3 regions of the Klebsiella sp. PK01 genome follow, and region 1 is predicted to be linked to each of the others. Evidence: predicted binding sites of a transcription regulator. Region 1 holds the regulator's gene; each other region holds the start of a gene.

Evidence for each region. The regulator PhoB, encoded in region 1, activates phosphate uptake and scavenging genes when phosphate is short. The targets are predictions, from matches to a motif close to CTGTCATAAAACTGNCNNAT.
Region 2: glpT (glycerol-3-phosphate transporter) is a predicted target of PhoB. The motif match lies at 2,045-2,064, and genes of this name have one in related genera.
Region 3: uvrB (excinuclease ABC subunit UvrB) is a predicted target of PhoB. The motif match lies at 2,322-2,341, and genes of this name have one in related genera.

The regions. Positions count from the first base shown of each region.
Region 1 covers NZ_JBYEZM010000004.1:145,478-148,747, reverse strand. The annotation lists gene phoR (phosphate regulon sensor histidine kinase PhoR) at 204-1,499, opposite strand; gene phoB (phosphate response regulator transcription factor PhoB) at 1,521-2,210, opposite strand; gene sbcD (exonuclease subunit SbcD) at 2,430-3,270, shown strand, end outside.
Region 2 covers NZ_JBYEZM010000002.1:597,426-600,695, forward strand. The annotation lists gene glpQ (glycerophosphodiester phosphodiesterase) at 1-556, opposite strand, end outside; gene glpT (glycerol-3-phosphate transporter) at 566-1,918, opposite strand; gene glpA (anaerobic glycerol-3-phosphate dehydrogenase subunit A) at 2,189-3,270, shown strand, end outside.
Region 3 covers NZ_JBYEZM010000004.1:571,945-575,214, reverse strand. The annotation lists gene uvrB (excinuclease ABC subunit UvrB) at 54-2,069, opposite strand; gene bioD (dethiobiotin synthase) at 2,680-3,270, opposite strand, start outside.

The DNA of each region.
Region 1 (3,270 bases):
CAAGGTGGGATCGTAAAACCAGATGATTATGCTAACTATGATTTTGAACCTGGATTAATTGACCATAACGACGCAAAACGCGTGGCTAATCATGCGAACAATAAATAACCAGGCGTTCGTTTAATACGCAACGTAAAGTTGACTGCAAATGAAAATGACCAGCCGAAGCTGGTCATTGGCAAGGAAAGCTGACAAACGCCGCGTCAGGCGACATTTTTGGCAATTAAACGTTCCGGCAGCAGGAAGCTAAAGCGCGTTCCCTTCCCGACCGTACTTTCGATTTCCAGGCGGCTTTCGTGATGGCTGACCGCGTGTTTCACGATAGCCAGCCCTAAACCGCTGCCGCCGGTTTGCCGGGAGCGCGCCTTGTCGACGCGGTAGAACCGCTCGGTTAGCCGGGGTAGATGCTCAGGCGCAATGCCCGGGCCGTTATCCTCAACGCTAAACAGCGCGCCGTGCGGCGCCCGCTGCCAGACGACGCGGATCTCGGTTCCCGCTGGCGTATGGTTTACGGCGTTGTACACCAGATTGGAAATCGCGCTGCGCAACTGCTCTTCGTTACCCATCACCTGGAGCGTTTCGTCGACGCTAAAGTGCAACTGATGCTTACCCTGGCTTAGCGTTTGCGCCTCGCGCTCAACCACCCGCAGCATCATCGGGACGTCGATTTTATCGTTCATCGCCAGCACCGGCGCGGCTTCAATACGCGAGAGCGTCAGCAACTGCTTCACCAACCCTTCCATCCGCTGCGTTTGCTCACGCATGGTATGCAGGGCTTTTTCCCGCGTCGGCCCTTCCAGCACCTGCTCCTGCATCATCTCGAGATAACCCTGCAGTACGGTGAGCGGCGTGCGCAGCTCGTGGCTGACGTTGGCGAAAAAGTTACGCCGCGCGCCTTCCAACTGGTGCATTTGCGTGACATCGCGCGCCACCATCAACCACTGTTTATCGCTATAAGGCATCACGCGAATTTCCAGATGACGGGCGTTATTGAGCACCAGATTAAGGGGCTTGGTGAAATCACGGTTTTTCAGATAGTTAGCAAACTCTGGGTAGCGCAGCAGGTTGAGGATATTCTGCCCGCTATCGTCCGGCCAGCGTAGATTAAGGATTTGTTGCGCCAGGCCATTACACCAGAAGATGGCGCCCTCTTCGGTGGTCAGCACCACCGCATCGGGTAAGGATTCCGCCCCGCTGCGAAAGCGCTTGATAAGGCTTCCCAGCTCGCGGCGACGTTTTTTATTACGCATCTGCATTTGATGCAGACCATACAGCAGCGGTTCCCAACTGCCGCTTCCCGGCGGCGGCGTCATACTGCGATCGACCCACAACCACCATGACAGACGTAACAAATTCCAGAAATGCCAAATAAGCAACCCGGTCACCGCCGCCAGTAAAAACCACGGCAGATGACCGAAAAACGCCCCGAGGATCAGGGCCGGGATACAACATAAGAAAAGCTCAAGCGCCAGCCTTTTCCATGACAGCCGTTCCAGCACGGGTCACACTCCTGTCAAAATTCAGAAACGGGCGGAGAAACGATATCCCGTGCCGCGAACCGTCTGTACCATTCGGTCATGGCCGCTATGTTCCAGCGCTTTGCGCAGGCGGCGAATATGCACATCCACCGTCCGGTCTTCAACGTAAACGTTGGTTCCCCAAACGTGATTCAGCAGCTGTTCACGGCTGTATACGCGTTCCGGGTGGGTCATAAAGAAGTGTAATAATTTAAACTCGGTCGGCCCCATATCCAGCGGATTTTCACCGGTCATGACGCGATGCGAGGAAGGATCCAGGCTCAGCCCCTGCATCTCAATCACCTCTTCAACCGCCATTGGCGAAATACGCCGCATCACCGCCTTAATTCGCGCCACCAGCTCCTTCGGCGAAAACGGCTTGGTAATATAATCATCCGCGCCGGTTTCCAGACCGCGAACGCGATCTTCTTCTTCGCCGCGCGCCGTCAGCATCACCACCGGAATATCGCGGGTCATCGCTTCGCGCTTAAGCTGTTTAATAAACTGTAGCCCCGATCCGCCCGGCAACATCCAGTCGAGGAGAATCAAATCGGGCCAGGGTTCATTGAGTTGATTCACCGCACTGTCAAAATCTTCCGCCTCAACGGGCTGAAAGCCGTTTTGCTCCAGAACAAAGCAGACCATTTCGCGGATTGGAGCTTCATCTTCAACGACCAGAATTCTTCTCGCCATTATTTACCCTGTGTTTTTTAGCCATCAGTATAGAAGTGCGCGGCCATTATGCGTCAGATTTGTGACAGATTTATGAAAAAATGACCGTCTGATGAATGCGGATTTTGAATGATGACACGCACTTAACGCATCCTGTCTCGCCGTAATAGGGCAAAAGGAATACGGGCGGCAGGATCAACGTTATAATGGCCGCCTGGCTTTTATCGCAACGGAATTTTTATGCGCATCCTTCATACCTCCGACTGGCACCTCGGCCAGAACTTCTACAGCAAAAGCCGCGCGGACGAACACGCCGCCTTTCTCGACTGGCTGCTGGAACGCGCGCAGGAATACGAGGTGGATGCCATTATCGTCGCCGGCGATATTTTTGATACCGGCTCTCCGCCGAGCTACGCCCGCGAACTGTATAACCGTTTTGTCGTTCAGCTGCAGCAAACCGGCTGCCAGTTGGTGGTGCTGGCGGGCAACCACGATTCGGTGGCGACGTTAAACGAGTCGCGCGAAATACTCGCCTTCCTGAAAACCACCGTGGTCGCCAACGCCGGCCACGCGCCCTTTATCTTGCCGCGGCGCGACGGCGCGCCCGGCGCGGTCTTCTGCCCGGTGCCGTTTTTGCGCCCGCGCGAACTGGTGGTCAGCCAGGCTGGCCACTCCAGCGGCGAAAAACAGCAGCAGTTGCTCACCGCCATCAGCGACTACTATCAGCAGCAATATCAGCAGGCCTGCGATCTGCGCGGCGAACGGGCACTACCGATTATTGCCAGCGGCCACCTCACCACCGTCGGCGCCAGCAAAAGCGACGCGGTCCGTGAAATCTATATCGGTACCCTCGACGCCTTCCCGGCCAACCGCTTTCCGCCCGCCGATTACATCGCGCTCGGCCATATTCATCGCGCCCAGTTGGTTGGCGGCTGCGAGCATATTCGCTACAGCGGTTCGCCGCTGCCGCTGAGTTTTGATGAAACCGGAAAAAACAAAAGCGTTAATCTGGTCTCATTCAGGGAGGGCAAGCTCAGCGAGGTGACGCCGCTGCCGGTGCCGATCACCCAGCCGCTGGCGG
Region 2 (3,270 bases), on a different contig from region 1:
TGCTGGCGGCAATATCTTTGCCTTCCTGATGGTGGAACCACGGCGCTTTGATTTCCGGGTAGATACCGATATTTTTACCCGTCGAATGGTTTAGCCCCTGTACAAACTCAATCTCTTCTTCAAAGGTATGAATACGGAAATCGGATTTACCCATCGGGAAACGCCCGGGATAGGTTTGCACGTTTTTACCATCTTTCGGCTCAAAACCTTCGGTGAACTTCAGCGACTTAATCTCGGCCAGGGTAAAGTCAATAGCGTAAAAACGACCATCTTTACGCGCCCGCTGCGGGAAACGCTGCGCTACGTCAGTTACCCGATCGAGATAGTGGTCATGCAACACCACCAGCCGGTCGTCTTTGGTCATCACCAGGTCTTGCTCAAGGTAATCCGCCCCCTGAGCGTAAGCCATCGCTTTCGCCGGCAGGGTATGTTCCGGCAGATACCCGCTGGCGCCGCGGTGGGCGATGACAATCTTCTCTGCCGCGACGGCGCTGAAGCACAGCGCCGAACTGGCCAAAATCATTCCGCTCATTAGCGCGGTAAGTTTCATTTTCATCGCCGCTCCTTAGGCTTGTTTCAGTTGTTGATGATGACGACGCTCGCCAAGCATGACGATAATCAGCAGCAGAACCGCCAGTACGCTACCGCCAATCATTACCATGAAGCCGCCGTCCCAGCCGAAGAAATCGACGGTATAGCCAACAATGGCGCTCGCGGCTACGGAACCGCCGAGATAACCGAACAGACCGGTGAAGCCCGCAGCGGTGCCGGCAGCTTTTTTCGGCGCCAGTTCCAGCGCATGTAGACCGATCAGCATTACCGGGCCGTAAATCAGGAAGCCAATGACGATCATACAGGCCATATCGACGCCCGGATTACCCGGCGGGTTCAGCCAGTAAACGATAGTGGCGATGGTCACAAGAGTCATAAAGAACACGCCGGTCGCGCCGCGGTTGCCTTTAAACACTTTGTCCGACATCCAGCCGCACAGCAGGGTGCCGGGGATCCCCGCGTACTCATAGAGGAAGTAGGCCCAGGAGGACTTATCCAGCGCGAAGTGTTTGACCTCTTTCAGGTAGGTCGGCGACCAGTCCAGAATGCCGTAGCGCAGCAGATAAACGAAGACGTTAGCGATAGCGATAGCGATGTACCACAGCAGCTTGTTCGGCAGAATGTACTGCATAAAGATCTGCTTCGCCGTCAGCTCTTCTTCGTGCTTTTCGCTATAGTCATCCGGATAGTCGTTTTTATACTCTTCGATCGGCGGCAGACCGCAGGACTGCGGGGTATCTCGCATCATCGCGAAGGCAAAAATGGCCAGCAGAATCGCGCCGAAGGCCGGCATATACAGCGCCGCGTGCCAGTCGTTAAACCACGCCATCCCCAGCAGGAACAGCAGCGGCGGAATACCGCCGCCGACGTTATGCGCGCAGTTCCACACTGAGACAATCCCGCCGCGCTCTTTCTGCGACCACCAGTGCACCATGGTACGACCACACGGCGGCCAGCCCATCCCCTGGAACCATCCGCAAAGGAACAGCAATACGAACATGATCATGATGCTGGAAGTCGCCCACGGCACAAAGCCCATCACCAGCATCACCAGCGCCGCCAGAATTAACCCTGCGGGCAGGAAAATGCGCGGATTCGAGCGGTCGGAGACCGATCCCATGATGAATTTCGAAAATCCGTAGGCGATGGAGATACCGGAAAGCGCGAAACCGAGGTCGCCACGAGAGAACCCCTGCTCAATCAGATAAGGCATCGCCAGCGCAAAGTTCTTACGAACCAGATAGTAAGCGGCATAACCGAAGAAGATGCCAATAAAGATCTGCCAACGTAATCGACGATACAACGGGTCGATTTCCGCCGCCGGCAAACGCGCTTTATGCGCTGCGGGTTTAAAAATACTTAACATATCAGCCTCCGTGGCCATTGCTGTTTCACTGACATCGACGCAAAAAATCTAATTTATTCACGCACTTCTAATTAGGTCGCGATGGTAGGCAAAGCGTAGAACTAATACTGTGAAATATCGCACATTTTGTTACAGATATATGACAAAATTTTCCATTGTGAGCACAAAATCACAGCAAACGCTCGAATTGCGCGCAAATATGCTCGAAATCAAACATTCCACACTTTTGATATGGCTAAATGGTGTAAAACGAAAGTAGAGGACCGGAAGATGGCCGAGACGCAAGAATTTGATGCGCTGATTATTGGCGGCGGCGCCACCGGCGCGGGAATCGCCCGCGACTGCGCCCTGCGCGGGTTACGCGTAGTGTTGATTGAGCGGCACGATATCGCCACCGGCGCCACCGGCCGTAACCATGGTCTGTTGCACAGCGGCGCACGCTATGCCGTCACCGATGGCGAATCCGCGCGCGAATGCATCAGCGAGAATCGCATTTTACGCCGCATCGCCCGCCACTGCATTGAACCCACCAACGGGCTGTTTATCACCCTACCCGAAGATGACATCGCCTGGCAGCAAACCTTTATCAACGCCTGTCAGCAGGCCGGTATCGATGCCAAACCGCTTACCCCCGCTGAAGCTTTGCGTCTGGAACCCGCGGTCAACCCGACGCTGCTTGGCGCCGTACAGGTACCGGACGGCACCGTCGATCCGTTCCGCCTGACGGCCGCTAATATGCTCGACGCCCGCGAACACGGCGCGCAGATCCTCACCGGCTGCGAGGTTACCGGCCTGCTACGTCAGGGCGATCGTGTCTACGGCGTACAGATCTACGATCATCAACGCCGTGAAGCGCGCAGTATGCGTGCACAGGTCGTCGTCAACGCCGCCGGGATCTGGGGCCAACGCATCGCGGAATACGCCGATCTGCGCATCTCCATGTTCCCGGCAAAAGGCTCGCTGCTGATCCTCGACCACCGCATTAATAACCAGGTGATTAACCGCTGCCGCAAGCCGGCGGATGCCGATATTCTGGTGCCCGGCGATACCATCTCGCTGATTGGCACCACCTCGACGCATATTCCTTATGACGAAATTGACGATAACCGGGTGACGACGGAAGAGGTCGATACGCTGCTGCGCGAAGGTGAAAAACTGGCGCCGATCATGGGACGTACCCGAGTACTACGCGCTTACTCCGGCGTCCGTCCGCTGGTCGCCAGCGATGACGATCCCAGCGGACGCAGCGTCAGCCGCGGTATTGTGTTGCTCGACCACGCCGCGCGCGACGGTATGGAAGGCTTTATCACCATCACCGGCGGTAAGTTGATGACCTACCGTCTGATGGCGGA
Region 3 (3,270 bases), 430 kb from region 1:
GCAATTGCAAATTACGCATTGCCGTCATTTTTTAACCGTTCCCCGTATCGCCCTCACGATGCCGCAATAAACAGTTCGCGTAGCTGATGCAATTGATCGCGAATCTGTGCCGCTTCCTCAAACTCAAGGTTCTGCGCGTGCTGCATCATTTGCCCTTCCAGCTCGTGGATCTTCTGCTGCAGCGCTTTCGGCGTCAGTTCGACGCTATCGGCTTCCACCGGAGAACGGGCTTTACCGCGGCCTTTGGCTTTGGTCTTCGCGATGTTCTGACCCAGCGCCAGAATATCGACCACTTTCTTATTAAGCCCCTGCGGCACAATACCGTGCTCTTCGTTATAACGCTGCTGCTTCTCGCGGCGGCGTTCGGTTTCACCGATCGCCTTCGCCATCGATGGCGTGATTTTATCGCCGTAAAGGATCGCCTTGCCGTTAACGTTACGCGCCGCGCGGCCGATGGTCTGGATAAGCGATCGCTCGGAACGCAGGAAGCCCTCTTTATCGGCATCAAGTATCGCCACCAGCGATACTTCCGGCATATCCAGCCCTTCGCGCAGCAGGTTGATACCCACCAGCACGTCGAACTCGCCAAGACGAAGATCGCGAATAATTTCCATGCGCTCGACGGTATCGATATCGGAGTGCAGATAGCGCACCCGCTCGCCGTGCTCTTCCAGGTATTCGGTTAAATCTTCCGCCATGCGTTTGGTCAGCGTCGTCACCAGTACGCGCTCATTAATCGCCGCACGGGTACGGATTTCTGATAACAGATCGTCGACCTGCGTCGCCACCGGACGCACCTCGATGACCGGATCCAGCAGCCCGGTTGGGCGGACGACCTGATCTACCACCTCATCGCCGGATTTTTCCAGCTCATAGGCGCCCGGCGTCGCCGAAACGTAGATAGTCTGCGGCGCCAGCGCTTCAAACTCTTCGAACTTCATCGGCCGGTTATCCAACGCCGACGGCAGGCGGAAGCCATATTCCACCAGCGTCTCTTTACGCGCCCGGTCGCCGCGGTACATACCGCCGATTTGCGGGATAGTCACGTGCGATTCATCGATAACCAGCAGGCCATCCGCCGGCAGGTAGTCGAACAGCGTCGGCGGCGGCTCGCCCGGCCCGCGGCCGGAGAGAAAGCGCGAGTAGTTCTCAATTCCCGAGCAGTAGCCCAGCTCGTTCATCATCTCGAGGTCGAACTGAGTGCGCTGGCTCAGCCGCTGCTCTTCAAGCAGTTTGTTGTTCGCCAGCAGTACCTTGCGGCGGTCAGCGAGCTCGTCTTTGATCTCTTCCATCGCCTGAACGATACGCTCGCGCGGCGTAACGTAGTGGGTTTTCGGATAGATGGTATAGCGTGGAATGGACGATTCAACGTGGCCGGTCAGCGGGTCAAACAGCGATAGCCGTTCGACCTCTTCGTCAAACAGTTCAATACGCAGCGCGATATCATCGGATTCCGCCGGGAAGACATCGATAACCTCGCCGCGCACGCGGAAAGTGCCGCGCTGGAAGGCCTGATCGTTGCGGGTGTATTGCAGTTCGGCCAGCCGGCGCAGGATCGCCCGCTGATCGATCAGCATGCCGGTGGTCAGGTGCAGCATCATCTTCAGATACAGATCCGGATCGCCAAGACCGTAGATGGCGGAAACCGAAGCCACCACCACCACGTCGCGCCGTTCGAGCAGCGCTTTGGTGGCCGACAGACGCATCTGCTCAATGTGTTCGTTCACCGAGGCGTCTTTTTCGATAAAGGTATCCGAGCTCGGAACGTAGGCTTCAGGCTGATAATAATCGTAATAGGAGACAAAATACTCCACCGCATTCTCGGGAAAGAACTCTTTCATCTCGCCATACAGCTGCGCCGCCAGGGTTTTGTTCGGCGCCAGCACCATCGTCGGGCGCTGTAAATCAGCGATAACGTTGGCGATGGTGAAGGTTTTCCCCGAACCGGTTACCCCAAGCAGGGTCTGATGCGCAAGGCCATCTTCCAGCCCCTCTTCCAGGCGGCGGATGGCTTCGGGCTGATCGCCGGAAGGACGGAATGCGGAGTGCAGCTTGAACGGTTTGCTCATATTTCAGGACCTGAAGATGGGATTGGCCAGCAGGTGTTTAATTCTACCCTTCAGTTTGACTTTTGCCAATAAATAATACTGGATATAAAAACAGTATCGCATTATTGTATGGCGGTAAACGGACGCGTTGTACTCTGACGGCGGGCGTAAAATGCGCGCTTTGCGGAATAATCCACCAGCCTGTGTGGTTATCCCCAGAAACATTTATCATTTAACATTTGTCAAGCAAGGTAATGAATCTTTTATGGCAGCCGGTGACACTTTTCTGACAGCCATTGCTTTTATTTAACTTGCTGAAATAAAACATAATTTACCAAAAGACGGGTTTCGCGCCAATTTGCTCGCAGGCCGCGTACTCTCTAGCTTACCGCAAGTTTTCTAACTCTAATACACAAGGTTATCCACAGGAATAGTGGATAACTGTCTGCAGGCCGCGAGGTCTGCCACCCGGCAGAAAAGTCTCATCGGACCAAAGCCCGCGACTAAAAAAAATTATCGAATTTTTTTTGATATTTATCAGCTAAAGACGGCTGGATTTTTTGCGTTTTCTGGACCACATTTCATCGTCCTGTCAACAAAAAATAGAGCCGTCTCGCAGGCTTATGCGGGATTATTGCAGTGGGCTCAGATCCAGGTACTGCGCGAGATCCTTACGCTGCGATGCGTCGGCAAGCCAGGGAATTTCCCCCAGCAGCGGCGCTGGCAATACCCGCATTAAGGTTTGCAGATATTCGCGATGGCGTTTACCCGGCGGCTGGATATCGTTGGCGATCCAGCCCACCAGCGGCAGCCCTGCCTTGCGTACCGCCTGGGCGGTGAGCATCGCGTGATTGATACAGCCAAGTTTAACGCCGACGACTAAAATCACCGGCAGTTGTTCCTGCTGCGCCCAGTCGGCGAAGGTCAGGGTTTCCGAGAGCGGCGTAAACCAGCCGCCCGCCCCTTCCACCAGCACCCAATCGGCCAGGCGTTCCAGCTCGCGTAAGCCGCAGGAAAGCGTGGTCGCGGCGATTGGTCGTCCTTCATCGGCGCTAATAATATGCGGCGAGGTCGGCTCGGCAAAGGTATAAGGGTTAACCTGTTCATAGCGCAGCGCTACCCGGCTATTGCGCTGCAGGGCCAGCGCATCTTCATTGCGTAACCCGTGTGCGGTCAGGTCGCTACCGGAAGCCACCGGCTTATAGCCCGCGGTGTTAAATCC